One region of the Streptomyces sp. CNB091 genome, then DNA from elsewhere that is predicted to be linked to it. Evidence: riboswitches for the same ligand, from Rfam matches in the RefSeq annotation. Region 1 holds a riboswitch; each other region holds the start of a gene.

The links. Region 1 has a riboswitch for cyclic di-AMP ahead of D581_RS0109840 (M23 family metallopeptidase). Riboswitches for the same ligand answer to the same signal wherever they lie in the genome.
Region 2: another riboswitch for cyclic di-AMP. It lies ahead of D581_RS0110025 (M23 family metallopeptidase); the one in region 1 lies ahead of D581_RS0109840 (M23 family metallopeptidase).
Region 3: another riboswitch for cyclic di-AMP. It lies ahead of D581_RS0101320 (M23 family metallopeptidase); the one in region 1 lies ahead of D581_RS0109840 (M23 family metallopeptidase).
Region 4: another riboswitch for cyclic di-AMP. It lies ahead of D581_RS0132710 (LysM peptidoglycan-binding domain-containing protein); the one in region 1 lies ahead of D581_RS0109840 (M23 family metallopeptidase).

The regions. Positions count from the first base shown of each region.
Region 1 covers NZ_KB898993.1:381,777-386,874, forward strand. Annotated here, with positions in the region: gene D581_RS0109830 (HPr family phosphocarrier protein) at 1-183, shown strand, start outside; gene D581_RS0109835 (GntR family transcriptional regulator) at 343-1,050, opposite strand; gene D581_RS0109840 (M23 family metallopeptidase) at 1,227-2,042, opposite strand; cyclic di-AMP (ydaO/yuaA leader) riboswitch at 2,056-2,223, opposite strand; gene D581_RS0109845 (M16 family metallopeptidase) at 2,447-3,817, opposite strand; gene D581_RS0109850 (M16 family metallopeptidase) at 3,844-5,098, opposite strand, start outside.
Region 2 covers NZ_KB898994.1:18,971-24,068, reverse strand. Annotated here, with positions in the region: gene D581_RS0110045 (CPBP family glutamic-type intramembrane protease) at 1-221, opposite strand, end outside; tRNA gene D581_RS0110040 (tRNA-Met) at 455-528, shown strand; gene D581_RS0110035 (MerR family transcriptional regulator) at 638-1,384, shown strand; gene D581_RS0110030 (PP2C family protein-serine/threonine phosphatase) at 1,526-2,746, shown strand; cyclic di-AMP (ydaO/yuaA leader) riboswitch at 3,026-3,178, shown strand; gene D581_RS0110025 (M23 family metallopeptidase) at 3,190-4,221, shown strand; gene D581_RS0110020 (aldo/keto reductase) at 4,394-5,098, shown strand, end outside.
Region 3 covers NZ_KB898990.1:311,002-316,099, reverse strand. Annotated here, with positions in the region: gene D581_RS0101335 (STM4012 family radical SAM protein) at 1-220, shown strand, start outside; gene D581_RS0101330 (STM4011 family radical SAM protein) at 228-1,151, shown strand; gene D581_RS0101325 (SGNH/GDSL hydrolase family protein) at 1,164-1,991, opposite strand; gene D581_RS0101320 (M23 family metallopeptidase) at 2,178-3,116, opposite strand; cyclic di-AMP (ydaO/yuaA leader) riboswitch at 3,119-3,279, opposite strand; gene D581_RS0101315 (tyrosine-protein phosphatase) at 3,724-4,536, shown strand; gene D581_RS1000000141520 (DUF6126 family protein) at 4,586-4,759, opposite strand; gene D581_RS0101305 (helix-turn-helix domain-containing protein) at 4,825-5,098, opposite strand, start outside.
Region 4 covers NZ_KB899013.1:81,684-86,781, forward strand. Annotated here, with positions in the region: gene D581_RS0132690 (Ppx/GppA phosphatase family protein) at 1-34, opposite strand, end outside; gene D581_RS0132695 (DUF501 domain-containing protein) at 31-639, opposite strand; gene D581_RS0132700 (FtsB family cell division protein) at 712-1,194, opposite strand; gene eno (phosphopyruvate hydratase) at 1,459-2,739, opposite strand; gene D581_RS0132710 (LysM peptidoglycan-binding domain-containing protein) at 3,061-3,771, opposite strand; cyclic di-AMP (ydaO/yuaA leader) riboswitch at 3,777-3,959, opposite strand; gene D581_RS0132715 (transglycosylase family protein) at 4,247-5,098, opposite strand, start outside.

The DNA of each region.
Region 1 (5,098 bases):
ACGATCGCCAAGTCCGACGGCAACCCGGTGAACGCCGCCTCCATGCTCGCGGTGCTCGGCCTGGGTGCGCAGGGCGGCGAGGAGATCGTGCTCGCGTCCGACGCGGACGACGCCGAGGCCGCTCTGGACCGGCTCGCGAAGCTGGTCGCCGAGGGCTTGGAAGAACTCCCCGAGACCGTCTGACCCACGCGACCCGGCCCGGCCGGATTCGACAGGTGCGAGAGCCGTGACCCCTCTGAGGGATCACGGCTCTTTCGCTTTCGGGAAAGAGCTACGCATCGAAAATTTCGGGCAGCACAAACAATGCCCCGCAATTACTTCTCTTTGTCTACGACTCTTCTGTTAATTGCGCACGCCCGCGATGTTTACGTCATGTTGCGAAGTCCTCACGCGGGGAACGGGCGCGGTGCGCCGCCCGGGCGGTTGCGGGCGGCGCAGCCGGTGGGTCCCCGCGGCGCGTTCCGCGTACTGGGCGGTCAGCGCCCTCGCCCGCTCCGCGTCGCCGCGCGCCACGGCGTCCAGGATCGCGCCGCGCTCGACCCAGGAGTCGACCGGGCGGGCCGGCTGCTCGACCGCGTACATCCAGGCGATCTTGTGCCGGAGCTGGGTGAGCAGGGCGATGAGTCCGGGGCTGCCGGAGGCGTGGGCGAGGGTCTCGTGGAACCAGCCGGCCAGGGAGCGCAGATCCTCGCCCTCGCCACGGCGAGCCCGCTCCTGGCCCAGTCCGACCAGGCCCCGGAGCACCTTCAGGTGGGCTTCCGTGCGGCGCTGCGCGGCGCGGGCCGCACCCAGTGGCTCCAGGAGCATCCGCACCTCCAGGAGGTCGGCCGCCTCCTGCGCCGTGGGCTCGGCGACACAGGCGCCCGCATGTCTGCGGGTGACGACGAAGCCCTCGGACTCCAGTGTGCGCAGGGCCTCGCGGACCGGGACGCGGGAGACCCCGTAGCGGCGGGCCAGCAGCTCCTCGGTGAGGCGGCTGCCCCGCTCGTAGACACCGGAGACGATGTCGTCACGGATTGCCGTGCATACCGAATGCGCGGGAATGCGCATGCCCGAACCTCCGCCTCGTTCCCCGCGAAACGCGGCCGCCCGACGTCTGTTCCGTGACTCTATTGCAATCTGCCACAATTTCCGATGGCAGGCCGGAATCCATGGATATCCACGGGCCGGAATCGCCGAAGGCCCCGGGGGCGCCGGGGCCTTCGGACGGGGTCGCGCGGGGCGGGTCAGACGTTCAGCCCGTGGGAGCGCAGGTAGCCGACGGGGTCCATGTCGGAGCCGTAGTCGGGGCTGGTCCGGGCCTCGAAGTGCAGGTGCGGGCCGGTGGAGTTGCCGGTGGAGCCGGAGAGGCCGATCTGCTGGCCGGAGGAGACGCTCTGGCCGACGGAGACGCCGATCGAGGAGAGGTGGCCGTACTGGGTGTACGTGCCGTCCGTCATCCGGAGCACGACGTTGTTGCCGTACGCGCCGCCCCAGCCGGCCTCGACGACCGTGCCGGCGCCGACGGCGACGACGGAACTGCCGGAGGCGGCCTGGAAGTCCACGCCGGAGTGGCTGCCGGAGGACCAGAGCGAGCCGCCGGCGTTGTAGCCGGTGGTGACGTGGGAGCCGGCGACCGGGAGGTGGAAGGCGTTCAGGCGGGCGCGCTCGGCGGCGCGGGCGGCGCGGGCCTTCTCCTCGCGGACCTCCTTGGCGCGGGCCTCGGCCTTGCGCTCGGCCTCCGCCTTCGCCTTGGCCTTGGCCGCCTTCTCGCGGGCCTCCGCGGCGGCCTTGGCCTTCGCCTTCGCGATCGCGTCGGCCTGCTGCTTCTGGGCGTGGGCCTGGGCGTCTATCTGCTCGGCGAGAGTGGCGTCGAGGGCGACGGCCTGGGTGAGGCCGGTGTCGGCGACCTGGGCGGCCTCGGTGTCCGCGGCGAGGGCCGGGGAGGCCGGCGAGCCGAGGACGCCGACGGTGGCCAGAGCCGCGATGCCGGCGGCCTGGGCGCTCCGGCGCGTGAGGCGGCTCGGGGCACGGTGCTTCCCGGTGGCACGGGTGAACGCCATGGAGGGGCTGATCCTTTCCTTCCTTCTCGCCTACCGGGTTAGCTGACGGGTTCGGAGCAGGAAGGTCTCCTACGGAGCCCCACGCCGGTCTCGCGGCACGGGCCTCCGATTCACCCCAGGGACTGCGTGGGTCCCCGGCTCCCCAGGCTCGCGCCTGACGGGGACTCGGCGATGACTGTCCGGCGCCGCGGCTGCGGCATACGGGTGGCGGACAGCCGAGCCGACGCTAGGCCGGGCGGCTTCCCATCGCCAAACGGACCAGGGGATTTGTCGTACATCCCACAGGGCAGACAGGCAGCCTCTCCCTCAAAGGGGACGGACTGGATTAATCAGCCAAAAAGGGAAGGACCCCGACGAATACGCGTTCGTCGGGGTCCTGTTCGCGGCGGTGTGCCACACATGCGTCAGCCGGTGACGACGGACACCTCTCCGAGGCCGAGGGCCTTCACGGGCTCCTCGATCCGGGCGGCGTCCCCCACGAGGACCGTGACCAGCCGGTCGACCGGGAAGGCGCTGACCACGGCGGCGGTCGCCTCCACGGTGCCCGTCTCGGCGAGCCGGGCGTAGAGGTGGGCCTGGTAGTCGTCGGGGAGGTGCTGCTCGACCTGGTCGGCCAGCGTGCTCGCGACGGAGGCGGCGGTCTCGAACTTCAGCGGGGCGACGCCCACCAGGTTCTGCACGGCCGTCTCGCGCTCGGCGTCGGTCAACCCCTCGGCGGCCAGCGTCCGCAGGACCTTCCAGAGGTCGTCCAGTGCCGGCCCGGTGGACTCCGTGTCCACCGACCCGCTGATCGCGAGCATGGCCGCGCCGCCCGAGTCGGGGCCGCTGGAGCGCAGCACCTGGGCGAAGGCCCGCACCCCGTAGGTGTAGCCCTTCTCCTCGCGCAGCACCCGGTCCAGCCGGGAGGTGAGGGTGCCGCCCAGGCAGTACGTGCCGAGCACCTGGGCGGGCCACACGCGCTCGTGCCGGTCGGCGCCGATGCGGCCGATCAGCAGCTGGGTCTGGACCGCGCCGGGCCGGTCCACGATCACGACGCGGCCGGTGTCGTTCGCGGTGATGGGTGGCACCGGGCGGGCCTGGCCGGCGTTGCCCGACCAGTCGCCGAGGGTCTCCGCCAGCAGCGCGTCCAGGTCGATGCCGGTCAGGTCGCCGACGATCACGGCCGTCGCGGTGGACGGGCGGACATGGGCGTCGAAGAAGGCGCGCACGGCCCTCTCGTCGATCCGCCGGACCGTCTCCTCGGTGCCCAGGCGCGGGCGGGACATCCGGGCGGTGGCCGGGAACAGCTCCTTGGAGAGCTGCTTGGCGGCGCGCCGGGACGGGTTGGCGTGCTCGTGCGGGATCTCGTCGAGGCGGTTGCCGACGAGGCGCTCGATCTCGCTCCCGTCGAAGGCCGGGGCCCGCAGCGCCTCGGCGACCAGCCCGAGGGCCTTGGCCAGGCGGGAGACCGGGACCTCCAGGGAGACCCGGACGCCGGGGTGGTCGGCGTGCGCGTCGAGCGTGGCGCCGCAGCGCTCCAGCTCGGCGGCGAACTCCTCGGCGCTGTGCTTGTCGGTGCCCTCCGAGAGCGCCCGCGACATGATCGTGGCCACGCCGTCCAGGCCCTCGGGCTCGGCCTCCAGCGGCGCGTCCAGGAAGATCTCCACCGCGACGACCTGCTGGCCGGGGCGGTGGCAGCGCAGCACGGTCAGCCCGTTGGGCAGGGCGCCGCGCTCGGGCGCCGGGAAGGCCCAGGGGCGGGCCGTGCCGGGCGTGGGCTGCGGGTGGTACTCCATGGCTACTCCAGTCACGGCGGCGTCGCTCACTTGTCCGCCCCCTCGTGCGCGTCGCTGCCCTCGGTGGCTGCCGCGCCCTCGTCGGACCCGTCGGACTCGTCCGCCGGCTCGATGGGCTCGTACACCAGCACCGCCCGGTTGTCGGGGCGCAGGGCCGCCTCGGCCGCCGCGCGCACCTCCTCCGCGGTGACGTCCAGGACACGGCCCACGGCGCTCAGGGCGAGCTGCGGATCACCGAACAGCACCGCGTAGCGGCACAGTTCGTCGGCGCGGCCGGCGACCGTGCCGAGCCGGTCGAGCCACTCGCGCTCCAACTGCGCCTGGGCCCGCTCCATTTCCTCGGGAGTGGGCCCCTCGGCGGCGAACCGGGCCAGCTCCTCGTCGACCGCGGCCTCGATCGTCTCGACCTCGACGCCGCCGGACGTCTTCACGTCCAGCCAGCCGAGCGAGGGCGCTCCGGCGAGCCGCAGCAGTCCGAAACCGGCCGCCACCGCCGTACGGTCGCGGCGGACCAGACGGTTGTGCAGCCGGGAGGACTCGCCGCCGCCCAGCACGGTGAGCGCCAGGTCGGCGGCGTCACAGGCGCGGGTGCCGTCGTGGGGGAGGCGGTAGGCGGCCATCAGTGCGCGCGCCGGGACCTCCTCGTGGACCACTTCGCGCAGCTGCTCGCCGATGGTCCCGGGCAGCGTCCCGTCGCGCGGCGGCTGCTTGCCGTCGTGGGAGGGGATGGAGCCGAAGTACTTCTCGATCCAGGCGAGCGTCTGCTCGGGGTCGATGTCGCCGACGACCGAGATCACCGCGTTGTTGGGCGCGTAGTACGTACGGAAGAACGCGCGGGCGTCCTCCAGCGTGGCCGCGTCCAGGTCGGCCATGGAGCCGATCGGGGTGTGGTGGTACGGGTGGCCCTCGGGGTAGGAGAGGGCGGTCAGCTTCTCGAACGCGGTGCCGTAGGGCACGTTGTCATAACGCTGGCGGCGTTCGTTCTTGACGACGTCGCGCTGGTTCTCCATGGACTCCTCGTCGAGCGCGGCGAGAAGGGAGCCCATCCGGTCGGCCTCCAGCCAGAGCGCCAGCTCCACCTGGTGGGTGGGCATGGTCTCGAAGTAATTGGTCCGCTCGAAGCTGGTCGTCCCGTTGAGCGAGCCGCCGGCCCCCTGGACGAGCTCGAAGTGACCGTTCCCCTTGACCTGACCCGAGCCCTGGAACATCAGGTGCTCGAAAAGGTGAGCCAGACCGGTGCGTCCCTTGACCTCGTGGCGCGAGCCGACGTCGTACCAGAGG
Region 2 (5,098 bases), on a different contig from region 1:
GTCACGACGGCGGCGGCGAACACGATCGACGCCCCGATCGGGATCAGCGCGTTGCGTACCAAGGACTCCGTGGTGGGGAACGTGCTGTCGGAGGAGCTGGTGTCGACGCCGATCAGCAATCCGAGGCCCTGAATGATGCCCGCGTACACGACGACGACCACCAGGAACCACGGCCACGTCAGCCCTCGCCCCGGCCGACCGCCCCGTATCCCGTCCGTCACGCCTGTTCCGTCCCGCACCACGTCACCCTCTTCTCCGATGGCGAGAGCACCCCCGCCGCTCCGCCTGTCCCAGCGACCCGGTCGGCTGTGGACTGACGCAAAGATCCCATGCGGAACAGGGCAAAAGCCATGGTGGATCCCCCCGAGGGCGGTGCCCCGGGCCCCACCCCGGAGGAGCTCCGCCGTAATTGGTCAGAGTCGTGCCGGGAATGCCGTAGAGTTGTGTTTACCGACGCGGGGTGGAGCAGCTCGGTAGCTCGCTGGGCTCATAACCCAGAGGTCGCAGGTTCAAATCCTGTCCCCGCTACTGAAGGCCCGGGCCCGGCACGCACAGCGTGCCGGGCCCGAGTCGTTTTTCTGGCGCCGTGATGGTGCGGCTTGACCTTGACGCAGCGTAAAGATCTAGCGTTTCCGGCATGGAGTGGTCCATTCAGGAAATCGCCCGACAGGCCGGCACCACGAGCCGCACGCTCCGGCATTACGGAGACGTCGGTCTCCTCACGCCGAGCCGGATCGGGAGCAACGGCTACCGCTACTACGACCAGGACGCCCTCGTCCGGCTGCAGCGCATCCTGCTGCTGCGGGAGCTCGGTCTCTCGCTGCCCGCCATCAAGGACGTGCTCGCGGGGCAGCGGGACACGGCGGTGGCGCTGCGGGCGCATCTGCGGCTGCTCGAACAGGAGCAGACGCGCATCGGGCGGCAGATCGCCTCGGTGCGGACCACTCTCCACAAGACACAGGAGGGGATGGAACTCATGGCCGATGAAGTGTTCGACGGATTCGATCACGAGGCCCACGAGCAGGAAGTCACCGAGCGCTGGGGCCGGGACGCGTACGAGGAGGGCGACCGCTGGTGGCGGTCGCTCGGGGACGAGCGGAAGAAGGCGTTCCAGGACGAGCACGAGGCCATCGCGCGCGCCTGGGGCCGGGCCAGGGAGTCGGGGCTCGCCGCCGACGGGGCGGAGGCGCAGGACCTCGCGCGGCGGCACTGCGCCTGGCTGTCCTCGGCCAAGGCGCCCAGCCGTTCGTACGTGATCGGGCTCGGCGAGATGTATGTCGCCGACCCCCGCTTCGGAAAGAACTACGATCGCTACGGGGACGGCACCGCCGCCTTCGTACGGGACGCACTGACGGTATACGCGGAACACCGGCTCTCCGACTGACTACGGAAGGCCGGACCTCCGCCCGCCTTCCCCCTATTCGGCCGATGCGGAGTAGCCGCTCGGCGCGGCTCCGGGAAGCCTGGGCGGGGCGCGGTACCGTCCGCAGCCGTGGGTGGACCGGGCAGGAGTGCACAGGTGGGGATGGCCGACGAACGGCGCAGTGCCACGGCGGGGAGTTTCGACGCCGTGGGCCGGGTGGTGTTCGGGTCCCGCGAGGGGCAGCTGACGTCCGACGGGCGGCGCACCGGGCGGTTGGTCCGGCTGCTGCCTGCCCTGCTGATCCTCGGCGGGCTGGTGCTCGACTCGCTGACTCCGCCCAACTTCACCGCTGTTCCGCTGTTCGTCGCGGCCCCGCTGATCGCCGCGCCGTTCTTCTCGAAGTCCCGGACCGTCCGTACGGGGATCGCCGCGGTCCTCTCCGTCATCGCGATGCGGCTCTCCGACGGGACGACCACCCAGGTGGTCCCGATCATCGAGCTGATCACCGTGCTCACGGCCTCGGTGCTGGCCCTCGTCATCAACGGCGTCGTGCGGCGCGGCAACGAGCAGCTGGCCTCGGCCCGGGTCATCGCGGAGACCGCCATGCGGGCCGTGCTGCCGACCCCGGCCGAGCGGATCGGCGGACTCCAGGTGGCCGCGCGGTACGAGGCGGCCCAGGCGGACGAGTTCGTGGGCGGCGACCTGTTCGCCGTCGCGGACACCCCGTACGGAGTGCGCCTGGTCGTCGGCGACGTACGCGGCAAGGGGCTGGACGCCGTCGAGGCGGTGGCGGTGATCATCGGGGCGTTCCGGGAGGCGGCCGAGCAGGAGCGTTCGCTGGAGGGCGTCGCGCAGCGGCTGGAGCGGGCGCTGGCCCGGGAGGGGACGCGGCGGTACGGGCTGGACGCGATGGAGGGGTTCATCACCGCCGTGCTGGCCGAGATCCCGCCCGGTTCGGCCTCGTTGCGCATCGTCAACCGCGGTCACCCCGAGCCGATCCTGCTGCACGCCGACGGCGCCCTGGAGGTGCTGGCGCCCTCGGTGCCCGCCATGCCGCTGGGGATGGACCTGGGGGTGTGGCCGGACCGGTCCGACGAGTGGGCGATGCCCGCCGGGGCGACGCTCCTCGCCTTCACGGACGGCCTGTCCGAGGCGCGGGACCCGAACGGGGTCTTCTACGATCCGGCGGCCCGGCTGCGCGGCCGGATCTTCCCCGGCCCGGAGGAGCTGTTGTCGGCGCTGACGGACGACGTACGGCTGCACACCGGCGGGCGGACCACGGACGACATGGCGCTCATCGCGGTCGGCCGGCCGGCGGAGGGGCAGCCCGTGCCCCGGACGACGGTGAAGATCGTGGGCCGGGTCGACGACGCCGGACGATGACGCCGGACGATGACGCCGGGATCATGACGCCGGGCGACGACGCCGAGCGATGACACGGTGCGTAATCGAGGGGCACCGCTCCGCATAACATTTGACACACCGTCAGAAAAAGTGGTGTGGCTGAGCGGTGGTCAAGTCGCCCGATTGCGCCCGGTTGTCACCCGTACATCCCCGCCATGTTCGTTAATGATCAACAGGAACAGCTTGGAATAGGGCCCGTCCGTCTATTAACGTTCGATAACGCAGCGCGGTCGTCACAGCCGTCGTCAGAGACGGCGCCGCGCGCGAGCGCCGAATTCCGCAAGGGAACCGGGGAACCACCTACATGGGGTGAATCGGACGCCTGCGTCTCGTGAGAGACGGAGGGGCCCGTAGGAGACCTTCCTGCTCCGAACCCGTCAGCTAACCCGGTAGGCGAGAAGGAAGGAAAGGAGTGCGCCCACGTGGCGTCCAACAAGCCTGCCCCTGAGGCCCCGTCACCCTTCAGTGCCGACACCTTCGGTGGCGAGGAGCGCACCTGGGAGGAATGGAACCCCACCGCGGAGTCCATCCGTCCCGTGCGCGGCAAGCACCGCGTGGCCAAGCAGCGTGGTCTGGCCCGTAGCTCCACCGTCCTCGGGGTCGGTGTCATAGCGGCTGTCGGTGCCGGCGGCATGGCCACCGCGCAGGACAAGGCGCCGGTCTCCATCTCTCTTCCCGATTCCATCGTGGACAACCTCCCCGACGCCAAGTCCCTTCCCGGCGTCGGGTCTTTGATGTCCGACGAGGCGGAGCCCGTCCCGGTCGCCGCCTCCGCGCCGCTCACCACCGCCGGCCTCACCACCGCCGAGGCCGAGCAGGGCACCGACGCGGGCGAGGCGCTGCGCGCCCGGATCCTCCAGCAGGCCGAGCAGCAGCAGGCCAGTGCCGACGCCGAGGCCAAGGCCGCCGCCGAGAAGGCAGCGGCCGAGAGCGCCGCCGCCGAGGCCAAGAAGCAGCAGGACGAGGCCGAGGCCGAGGCCGCCGCGAAGAAGAAGGCGGCGAAGGAAGCGGCGGAGAAGAAGAAGGAGGCCGAGCGGCTCGCCAAGCTCGCCGCCAGCTTCTCCCTCCCCACCTCCTCGTACACGATCAGCTCGACCTACGGTCAGTCCGGCGCGCTCTGGTCCTCGGGCCAGCACACCGGCCTCGACTTCGCCGGGTCGGCCGGTGCGCCGCTCAAGGCCGTGCACAGCGGCACGATCACGTCGGCCGGCTGGTCGGGCTCGTACGGCTACCGCACGGTCCTCGAACTCGAGGACGGCACGGAGATCTGGTACGCCCACCAGTCCTCGATCGAGGTCTCCGTCGGCCAGAAGGTCACCACCGGCCAGACCATCGGCCGCATGGGCGACAGCGGCAACGTCACCGGTGTCCACCTCCACCTGGAGGTCCGCACCGCGGGCGGTTCCGCGATGGACCCGATGGCCTGGCTCAACAGCAAGGGCCTGAACGTCTGACCTCCCGGCCCCGCGGCTGACGTCCTTCGTCACCGCCCCGCAACCCCGGCAGCCCTGACGCACACCCCCCGACGTCAGGGCTGCCGGTCTGTCCGGGACCGTACGGTCCGGGGAGGGTACGGTCCGGCGGGCGACGGAATACCGTCCCCGCCCCGGCCCGTTGAACCTCCACATGACTTCTCCGCGCACTCTCGGCACCTCCGACCTCCAGGTCTTCCCCCTCGCCCTCGGCGGCAACGTCTTCGGGTGGACGGCGGACGAGGACCAGTCCTTCGCCGTCCTGGACGCGTACGTCGCGGCCGGCGGCAACTTCATCGACACCGCCGACGCGTACTCGGCCTGGGTCGAGGGCAACGAGGGCGGGGAGTCGGAGACCGTCATCGGCAAGTGGCTCGCCTCCCGCTCCAACCGGTCCGACATCGTCGTCGCCACCAAGGCCGGCGCCCACCCCGACCACCGCGGCCTGGCCGCCGGCACCCTCAAGGGCGCGGCCGAGGCGTCGCTGCGCCGCCTCGGGACCGACCACATCGACCTCTACTACACGCACTTCGACGACGAGACCGTCCCGGTCGAGGAGATCATCGCCGCCCTCGACCAACTGGTGAAGGACGGCAAGGTGCGGCACATCGCCGCTTCCAACATCAGCCCCGAGCGCCTGCGGGCCTCCCTCGACTTCTCCGAGCGCGAGGGCCTCGCCCGGTACGTCGCGCTCCAGCCGCACTACAACCTGGTCTCCCGCGACACCTACGAGGGCGATCTCCAGGACACCGCGGCCCGCGCCGGCCTAGCCGCCGTCCCGTACTACGCGCTCGCCTCCGGCTTCCTCACCGGCAAGTACCGCCCCGGCACGAACGTGGAGAGCGCCCGCTCCGCAAAG
Region 3 (5,098 bases), on a different contig from region 1:
GCTGCCGGTGGCGGAGTACCGGGCGCGGTTCGGCACGGATCCGGGCGCGGATTTCCCGGCCGAGCTGGCGGGGTTCGCGGCCCGTGGCTGGCTGGACGCGTCGGCGCCGGACGGTCTGCTGAGGCTGTCCCCGTCGGGCCTCGCCCACTCCGACGCGCTGGGTCCCGCGCTGTTCTCCCCCGGGGTGCGGGCCGCGATGGCCGCGTACGAGCGGAAGTGACGGGGCCATGGACCTGACGATCCTCTACCGGGGCCCGCTCGCCTCCTGCGACTACGACTGTCCGTACTGCCCGTTCGCCAAGCGGCGGGACAGCCGCGCGCAGCTCACGGCGGACCGGGAGTCGCTGGAGCGGTTCACCGGCTGGGCCGCGGAGCGGACCGGCGACCGGCTGTCCGTGCTGTTCACCCCGTGGGGCGAGGGCCTGGTGCGCTCCTGGTACCGCCGGGCGCTGACCGATCTTTCACGGCTGCCGCACGTCGGGCGGGTGGCGATCCAGACGAACCTGAGCGGCCGCACCGACTGGCTGGCCGACGCCGATCCGGAGCGGATCGCGCTCTGGTGCACGTACCACCCGGGGCAGACACCGTACGAGCGGTTCCTGGGCAAGTGCCGGGAGCTGTCCGCGAAGGGGATCCGCTACAGCGTGGGCGTGGTGGGGTTCGACGAGCACCTCGACGAGGCGAGGCGGCTGCGGGCGGCGCTGCCGGAGGAGGTCTATCTCTGGGTGAACGCCGCCGAGGGGCACACCTACACCGACGAGGAGGCGGCGCGGTGGACGGAGCTGGATCCGCTGTTCCCCTTCAGCCGTGATCCGCACCGTTCGGCGGGGCTGCCCTGCCGGACGGGCGAGTCGGTGATCTCGGTGGACGGCGACGGCACGGTGCGGCGCTGTCACTTCGTCAAGGCGGAGCTGGGCAATCTCTACGACGGCAGCTACCGCCGGGCGCTCGGCCCGCGGGTCTGTCCGCTCGCCGTGTGCGACTGCCACATCGGCTATGTGCATCTGGAGTCGCTGCCGCTGTACGACGTGTTCGCGGGCGGTGTCCTGGAGCGGATACCGGCAGGGCACCCCCCGGGCGGGGGCACGCCGCCGGACGGGCTCGTGGTGCCGGGCCCGTCCCGGCGTGCGCTTCCCCTGCTGGGGCCCTGACCGGCTCGACGGCTACAGCGGCAGGAGGTCCGGGCGCTTCGCCTCGACGTGGTCGCCGGAGGACTCTCCGCGCAGTCGGCGGCCGATCCAGGGCACGAGGTATTCGCGGGCCCACTGGATGTTGTCGCGCCGTGCGTCGAAGGGGCGGCGCTGGGCCTGCGGCGGCCAGGGCTGGTCGGGGTCGGCGGGCACGTCGTGGCCGAGGACCTGGGCGGCGCGCAGCGCCACGCGGGTGTGGCCCTCGGGCGACAGGTGCAGCCGGTCGTTGTCCCACGCGCGCCGGTCCTGCACGGAACGCAGCGACCACAGGTCCAGCACGGGGCAGTGGTAGCGGTCGGCGATGGCCCGCAGATGGACGTTGTACGTGGCGATCTTGCCGCGCATGTGGCGCAGCACCGGAACGCCCCGGGTGTCGAAGCCGGTGGTGACCATGACCGTGCCGACGGCGTTGCTCAGGTCGGCGACCGCCCGCTCGAAGCGCTCGGCGAGGTCGTCGGGGTCGGTGCCGGGCCGGATGATGTCGTTGCCGCCCGCGCAGAAGCTGACCAGGTCGGGGGCCAGTTCCTTGGCGCGCGGGATCTGCTCCTCGACGATCTGGTCGAGGAGACGTCCTCGTACGGCGAGATTGGCGTAGCGGAAGTCCCCGTGCGGGGAGTCCAGGGGGCCGGTCGCCCCCTCGGGGGCCGGGAGCCGGTCGGCGAGGAGCACCGCGAAGCGGTCCGCCCAGCCGAGATACGTCCCGTCGGGGCCGGGATCGCCGACGCCCTCGGTGAAACTGTCGCCAATCGCCGCGTACGACCCGATGGTGTGCTGCTGGTTGTTTCTCGAATCGTCTGCCACAAGCACTTATCCTGCATCGTGCGATGTGACCTACGCGACCGTAATACGGGGTTGACGGGTGGTGAGATAGACCACCCGGTCAGTTTTTGGTAAGCCGGAATAAGTGGAGGGGCGGTGCGCCGCCGCGCACCGCCCCTCGATCACTTCTCGCCGCGTCCGGTCGGACGGAGCCGTCGGACGAAGACGTCAGACAGAGACGCCGTGCTGACGCAGGTACGCGATCGGGTCGATGTCCGAGCCGTAGCTCGGGCCGGTGCGGACCTCGAAGTGCAGGTGCGGGCCGGTGGAGTTGCCGGTGGAGCCGGAGAGGCCGATCTGCTGGCCGCCGGTGACGGTCTGGCCGACGGAGACGTTGAGCGAGGACTGGTGGGCGTACTGGGAGTACATGCCGTCCTCGTGCTGGATGACGACCTCGTTGCCGTAGGAGCCGCTGTTGCCGGCCGAGACCACGGTGCCCGGGCCGATGGCGAGTACGGGGGTGCCGGAGGCGGCCTGGAAGTCCGAGCCGGTGTGGTAGCCGCTGGACCAGCTGGCGCCGGAAGCCCGGTACTGGGTGGTGACGTTGGCGCTGGCCAGCGGGGCGGACCAGCCGGAGCCGGTGGCCTCGGAGGAGCCGGTCCGCGAGGAGCTGCCGGAGCCCTCGGAGTCGTCGGCGGAGACGGTGTCCGCCTTCGGGGCCTCCTTCGGCGCGGCCTTCTTCGGGGCGGCCTCGGGAGCCGCGGACTTCTCGGCCGGGGCGGAGCCCTGGGCGCCGAGGGTCAGCTTCATGCCCGGGTGGATCAGGCCGGGGTTCTCGCCGACGGTGGAGCGGTTGTCCTGGTACAGCTTCTCCCACCCGCCCTTGAGCTGGTGCTCGGCCGCGATCTTCGCCAGGTAGTCGCCGGAGACGACGGCGTACGTCTTCGGGGTGGCCTTCGACGCGGCGGGGGCGGCGGCCGGGGCGCTGTGCGCGGCGGCGACCGAGGCGGCGGCGGACTTCGCGGCCGGAGCGGCCTGGTCCGCCGCGTTCGCGACGGTGGCCCCGATGAGCGGGAGGACGAGTGCGGCGCCTCCGGTCCCTGCGACGAGGACGCCGCGGGAGATCGGGCCGGACTTCGGACGACGGTGCTTACCCTTTGCGGGCATGGGAAGTTCCTCTCCGGCGCCTGCGAGGTGAGCTGTCGGGTTCGGGCTGGAGATGCCCGGTCGCGTTGCGGCGACTTCACCCCGAGCCGGTCCGGATCGCTCCGGATCGGCGGCTTACCTGGTTCCCCCGCTCCTGCCACGCGTGAGTGGGTGGGTGCGAATTCCGGGCGGCGGCAGGATTAGGCGGTCCGTCCGGATTGCGGCGACCGTAAACGAGTCAGGACGAGCTGAACAAGCCATCGGTTGCTCGCCGGAATCATCGGTTCACTATCGCCCCGGAATTCCCGTCACACTCCGTGGATTACGGATCTTGGATTTCCGTGCGGGCAACGGGAATGCCTTGGGGCGCGCCCACCACGGACCGTCACGGATATGATCCCGCTCACCTCCGAAATCCCATCTCCCCCATTAGCGGGGCATGTTCTGCGAAATGCACCAATACGGACATTGGGTCAACCTCCCCCCTGACGCCGGGTCAGCCTGGACGTCTCGGCACCCCGCACCGGAGCTCTCGACCGTGATGATTTTCCGTCGAATCGATGTCGTATCGTCACGGGAGCGCCCTCGCCGGCGAGCCGCGCCGACGCCAGAGATCCCAGGAGCCACCGTGACGCAGCAGGTGCCGCAGGTCCCGCCGACAGAGACCGCGCTGACCGGAGTCCGCAACTTCCGCGACGTGGGCGGGCTCCCCACCGCGGACGGCCGGCGCACCGCCTTCGGGCGGCTCTACCGGAGCGGCCACCTGGCGCACGCCACGGCCGAGGACGCGGCCTTCCTCGGCGGGCTCGGGCTGCACACGATCTTCGACTTCCGCCACTCCGCCGACCACCGGCTCGACGGCTACGACATCGAGCTGGCCGGTGTCCGCAATGTCAGCATTCCGCTCTCGGACCCGGCCGACGGCGCCGAGTTCTGGCGGCTGGTGGGCGACGGAAACATCGAGCAGCTGCGCTCGGCCCTCGCGAACGGCCAGGGCGTCGACCGCATGATCCGGATGTACCGCGCGACGATTCTGGACCGCACCGCCGAGCACAGCCGGGTGCTGCACTCCCTGGCCGAGGACAGCGTCCCCGCCCTGATGCACTGCGCGGCGGGCAAGGACAGGGCCGGTCTCTCGATCGCGGTCACCCTGCTGGCGGTCGGCGTCGAGCCGGAGGCGGTCGAGGAGGACTACCTCAAGTCCAACGACCTCCACCGCCGCTACGCCGTGAAGCGCTCCGACGCGTCCGGCACCGGCATGTCGCCCGAGGTGCTGGAGCTGCTGGACCCGCTGTTCGGGGCGCGGCCCGCCTACCTCGCGGCGGCCTTCACGGCCATCGAGGAGAACTGGGGAACGACGGACCGCTACCTGTCGGAGGGGCTGAAGGTCTCCCCCGAGACCCGGGAGCGGCTGCGCGAGCGCCTGCTCGACCAGGGCTGACCCGGACGGGAGGCGATCCGTCCGGGGGTGGTCGGTCGTCCGCCCGGCGTCACTTGCTCCCGGCCACCACGAAGAGCAGGTAGAGGAAGCCCGCGATGACGTGGCCCGCCACCAGGTAGGCGAAGAGGCGGATGATGACACCGCGCGGCATCCGCTTCTCCTGCGGGTCCTCGTTCGGGCGGCGGCCGGGGCCCAGCGGGTCGTAGTGCTCGGAATCGGACATGACGGTCCTCTCTGTCGGCCTCGCGGCCGGTGGAGCGAAGGAGGGAGCCGGCCGGGACGGCCGGTTCAGCGCGCGTGGAGGGCGTTGCCGAGGCACAGCTCGGCGGCGGGGCTCTGGAGCAGGGAGTGGACGAAGAGCAGCTCCGCGCCGCAGCGGTCGACGGCCGCGATCCGGTGCGGGGTGAGCGAGTCGAAGTGGGCGCTGTCGCCGGGTTCGAGGTCGTGGACGGTGTCGCCGAGCCCGATCCGCAGCCGCCCCTCCAGGACGTACAGCCACTCCTCGCCGGGATGGACCCGGACCAGGTCGCCCTGGGCCCCGTGCGGAACGCGCACCCGCAGC
Region 4 (5,098 bases), on a different contig from region 1:
TCGTGCCGCAGTCGACGGCGGCGACCCGGGTCACGCGTCCTTCCCGTCGGCGGCGCCGTCCAGGGGGCGGAAGGCGAAGTGGCCGCCGTCGCCCTCGTCCACCGTCCAGCCGTCGCCCTGCGGCACGCAGGGCGTGACGCAGGGGCCCTTGGCCCACCACTCGGGCAGCATCGCGATGGCCTCGTCGCCCAGCGGGTTCACCCCGGGGCCGGCGGCCAGCGAATGGCCGACCAGGACGTGCAGGCACTTCACCCGGTCCGGCATGCCGCCGGCGCTCGGGAAGCCCTCCAGGACCTCGATGGCGTCGCGGCGGGTGATGTAGTCCTCGTGCGCGGCCCGGTAGGCGTCGGCCAGCTCCGGATCGGTCTCCAGACGGGCCGTCATCTCCTTCATGACCCCGTTGGCCTCCAGCGTGCCGATCGCCGAGGCGGCCCGGGGGCAGGTCAGGTAGTACGTCGTCGGGAACGGCGTGCCGTCCTCCAGACGGGGCTGGGTCTCCACCACGTCCGGGTTGCCGCAGGGGCAGCGGTGCGCGATGGCGCGCAGACCGCGCGGCGGGCGGCCGAGCTGCTGCTCGAACGCGGCGATGTCCGCGTCGGTGGGCTGGGTGGACTCGGTCTGCGGAGGGGGCGTTTCCATGCCTGCCTTGGTTCTGCTCGGAAGTCGGAAGCTCGTAGAGGTGGGCGTACGGATGAACGTACGGGGTCGGTGTCAGTCGCGGTCGTCGTCACGGTCGGCGCTGTCCACGCCGTCCCAGAGGTTCGAGTGCCACGGCCGGTCGCTCGCGCCCGACTCGCCGCGGCGGTCCCGGGCCGCGTCGGGGTCGGCCACGGTGTAGCCGGTCTCCCCGGGGAGGACGTAGTGGAGGTGCTGGCGGGCCAGCCGCATGATGTACGCGTCGTCCTGGAGCCGCGCCTTCTCGTCCCGCAGCTCCTCGGTGCGCCGCTCCGCCTGCTGCGAGAGCCGCTCCTGCTCGGCGATCTCGTCGCGCTGGGAGACGTACTGCCGCATCGGGTAGGCGAGCGCCACCACCAGGGAGCAGACCACCAGCGCCAGGAACGCGGCCCGTCCGGTGAGCCGGGAGCGGCGGGCCTGCCGGCGGTTCTGGGATCGGTACACGCGGGCCGCGGTCTGCTCGCCGAGCAGTCGCAGCCTGGTCGCGGTGGAGAACCGGTCGCGGTCCTTGCCGGCCATGTCTCCCGCCTCCCAGAGCTTGTCGTCAAACTGCCGTCGTCGCCCGAAGGGCGGCCGGGCGGCGACTGGTGCGTGCGATCGCAAGGCGCCGGGATGGTCTCGTAGCGGAGCTACTTGGCCATTTCGGCAACGCCGCGAGCGTGCGTGCCAGACGCCACCCGGCAGGCGGCAGTTTGACGACAAGCTCTGACGCACGTCCGTCCCCGCACACGGTACGGGACCGGGTGCGGGGACGGACGGAGGCTACCGTCTTGACGCTACGGGTCAGCCCTTGAAGCGCGGGAAGGCGGAACGGCCCGCGTACACCGCGGCGTCGTCGAGGATCTCCTCGATGCGCAGCAGCTGGTTGTACTTGGCGACGCGGTCCGAGCGGGCCGGGGCGCCGGTCTTGATCTGGCCGCAGTTCACGGCGACGGCGAGGTCGGCGATGGTGACGTCCTCGGTCTCGCCGGAGCGGTGCGACATCATGCACTTGAAGCCGTTGCGCTGGGCCAGCTCGACGGCGTCCAGGGTCTCGGTCAGCGAACCGATCTGGTTGACCTTCACGAGCAGGGCGTTGGCGGAGCCCTCCTCGATGCCGCGGGCCAGCCGCTCGGGGTTGGTGACGAAGAGGTCGTCGCCGACGATCTGCACCTTGGCGCCGATGCGGTCGGTGATGACCTTCCAGCCGGCCCAGTCGTCCTCGTACAGCGGGTCCTCGATGGAGACCAGCGGGTACGCGGAGACGAGCTCCTCGTAGTACTCGGTCATCTCGGCGGCCGAGCGGGACTTGCCCTCGAACTCGTAGACGCCGTCCTTGTAGAACTCGGACGCGGCGACGTCGAGCGCGAGCGCGATGTCGCGGCCCGGGACGTAACCGGCCTCCTTGATGGCCTCGACGATGAGGTCCAGGGCGGCGCGGTTGGACTCCAGGTTCGGGGCGAAGCCGCCCTCGTCGCCGAGTCCGGTGGACAGGCCCTTGGTCTTGAGGACCTTCTTCAGCGTGTGGTAGACCTCCGCGCCCCAGCGCAGGGCCTCGGAGAAGGACTCCGCGCCGATCGGGGCGATCATGAACTCCTGGACGTCCACGTTGGAGTCGGCGTGCGAGCCGCCGTTCAGGATGTTCATCATCGGAACGGGCAGCAGGTGCGCGTTCGGGCCGCCGAGGTAGCGGAAGAGCGGCAGGTCGGACGCCTCGGAGGCGGCGTGCGCGACGGCCAGCGAGACGCCGAGGATGGCGTTCGCGCCGAGCGACGCCTTGTTCTCGGTGGCGTCGAGGTCGAACATCGCCTGGTCGATGAGGCGCTGCTCGGTGGCGTCGTACCCGACGAGCTCCGGGCCGATCTGCTCGATGACGGCGAGGACGGCCTTCTCGACGCCCTTGCCCATGTAGCGGTTGGGGTCACCGTCGCGAAGCTCGATGGCCTCGAACGCACCGGTGGAGGCTCCGGACGGAACAGCAGCACGGCCCGTGCTGCCGTCGTCGAGGCCAACCTCGACCTCGACCGTGGGGTTGCCCCGGGAGTCGAGGATTTCCCTGGCTACGACGACGTCGATGGACGGCACGAGGCATCTCCTTCTGGGATCTGACACTGGTTGTGCAGGGTCACTGTGGCCTTGCGGCACGAGCCTATCGGGCCCGGCCGTGTCGACCGGCCGACCGCCCGCCTCCTGGGACGAAAAAGGGTCCAAGGAGCTGCATCACGGGACAAAACTCTGGAAATCTACTGAGCGGTAACAATAAGAGGTGAACGCATGCGGGCCATCAGCGCCCGCCGCTCACGAAGAACCCGGCCCGGCGCGCTGGGGGGACGAGCGCGCCGGGCCGGGGAGCCGTGCGAGGAGAAGTGCCGCCGGACGCTTCTCCTCCGGGAGGAGAGACGGCGATTACTTCAGGTGGAGCTGCTGACCCGGGAAGATCAGGTCGGCGTCCTTGACGATGTCGTCGTTGAGCTTGAAGAGCTTGCTCCAGCCGCCCTTGACGCCCTCCGCCTCGGCGATGGTGCTCAGGGTGTCGCCGGCCTCGACCTTGTACTCGCCGTCACCCTTCTGGACCTTCTCGCCGGTCGGGGTGGTGACGGTCTTCTTGCTCTCGGCCTTGGGGGCCTCGCGCTGCTCGGAGCGCGTGGTGGGCTGCTCGGCCTGGCGCTCGGGCTGCGCCTGCTCGGGCTTGCTCTCGCCGGAGCCGGAGCCGGAGCCGGTGTTGACGCCCGGGTCCACACCGTCGTTGGTGAGGCCGCCGGCGCCGGCGCAGGCCCAGGCGCCCGGGCCCTGGAGGTCGAGGAGCTTCTCGGCGGTGGCGATCTGCTGGTCCTTGGAGGCCAGGTCGGCACGGGAGGCGTACTGCGTACCGCCGGCGGCGGCCCAGCTGGACTGCGAGAACTGCAGTCCGCCGTAGTAGCCGTTGCCGGTGTTGATGGACCAGTTGCCGCCGGACTCGCACTGGGCGACGGCGTCCCAGGTCTCGACGGAGGCGGCGGAAGCGTTGGTCGCGCCCATCAGCGGGATGGCGACGGCGGCACCGGTGACACCCGCGAGGGTGGCGATACGGGTGGCCTTGGACGGGCGGCGGTGCTTGCCCTTGCTGTTCAGCAGCATGGAACGAATCTCCTCACCGACGCCTACGAGGTGAGCTGTCGGGTTCGGGCTGATGAGTTGCCCGGTCGCGCGGTGCTGCTCGCGACTTCACCCCTAGCCGTTCCCGTACGTCCTCGTCGGTTCGACGAGGCGTCCGGACCCGGCGGCTTACCTGGGTCCCCCGCTCCTGCCTACGGCGCTTACGCGTCTGTTCCCTTCGACCGACGGCAGGATTCGGCGTGACGGTCGACGGGGCCCGCGGTGCGAGCGGTCCGACCGTAAACACAGGCAACCCCGACATTCAAAGATGGACATAGGGGGCAATCGACCCGAACTCGCCGTGGCCAGCAGGGCGTTTCCGCAGGTGGGGAGCGATTCGCCCGGACCAGCCGGACGAGACGCACCAGTTGAAGCAAAGAGACCCATGTCTCACTTACGCAAAAGTGGACATAGGTCTCTTAACTGCCTCGATTTTCGGGGTGTTTTCCCGATTCGATCAGTTGGCGGCGGGCGCCCCGGCGGGTGTCTCGGCGCCCTCCGGGGCGGCCGGGGCCGCGCTCTTGGCCGCGCCCCGGCCCGCGTCCTCGCCCGCACCCCTGTCCAGGCCCAGGTCCAGGTTCTGGCCGGGCAGGATCAGGTCCGGGTCGGAGCCCAGGAGGTCCTTGTTCGTCTCGTACAGGCCGGTCCAGCCGCCGGGGATCTCCCGGGCGTCGGCGATCGCCCAGAGGTTGTCCCCGGGCCGCACCGTGTACCCGTCGGCGGTCGCCGCGCCACCGTCCCGCGCGTCACCCTCACCACGCGAGGCGTGCCGGCCGGACTCGCGGGGACCGTCCTTCTGACCCGCGTCGGCCTCCTCGGGCGCGGGGGCGCCCCGGTGCTTGCCCCCCTTGCCGTCCTCGTCCGCCGAGGCGTCGGGGGCGGTGGAGGGGTCCGAGGCGTCGGGGGCGTCGGAGGCGGGCGGGGCGGAGGGCGTCACCGAGGAGTCGGGAGCCTCGCTCCCCTTCTCCGCGCCGCCACTACCGCCCTTGTCCGCCTCATCACGCTTCTCACCCGTGCCGGTTTCACGGGACTCACCGGGTTCACCGGTCGCATCCGCTTCGCCGGTCGGGGTGGAGGTCGGGTCGGCCGAGGGGTCCGCCGACGGATCGGCGGACGGGTCGGCCGACGGCTCGGCGGACGGATCCGCGGACGGCGAGGTGCCCGGGTCGACGCCGGGCAGACCGCCGTCCACCGCGAGGCCGGAGATGACCGCACAGCTGGGCCACGCCTTCGGGCCCTGGTCGTCCAGGACCTTCTCGGCGATGGAGATCTGCTGCGAGCGGCTGGCGAGGTCGGCGCGGGGCGCGAA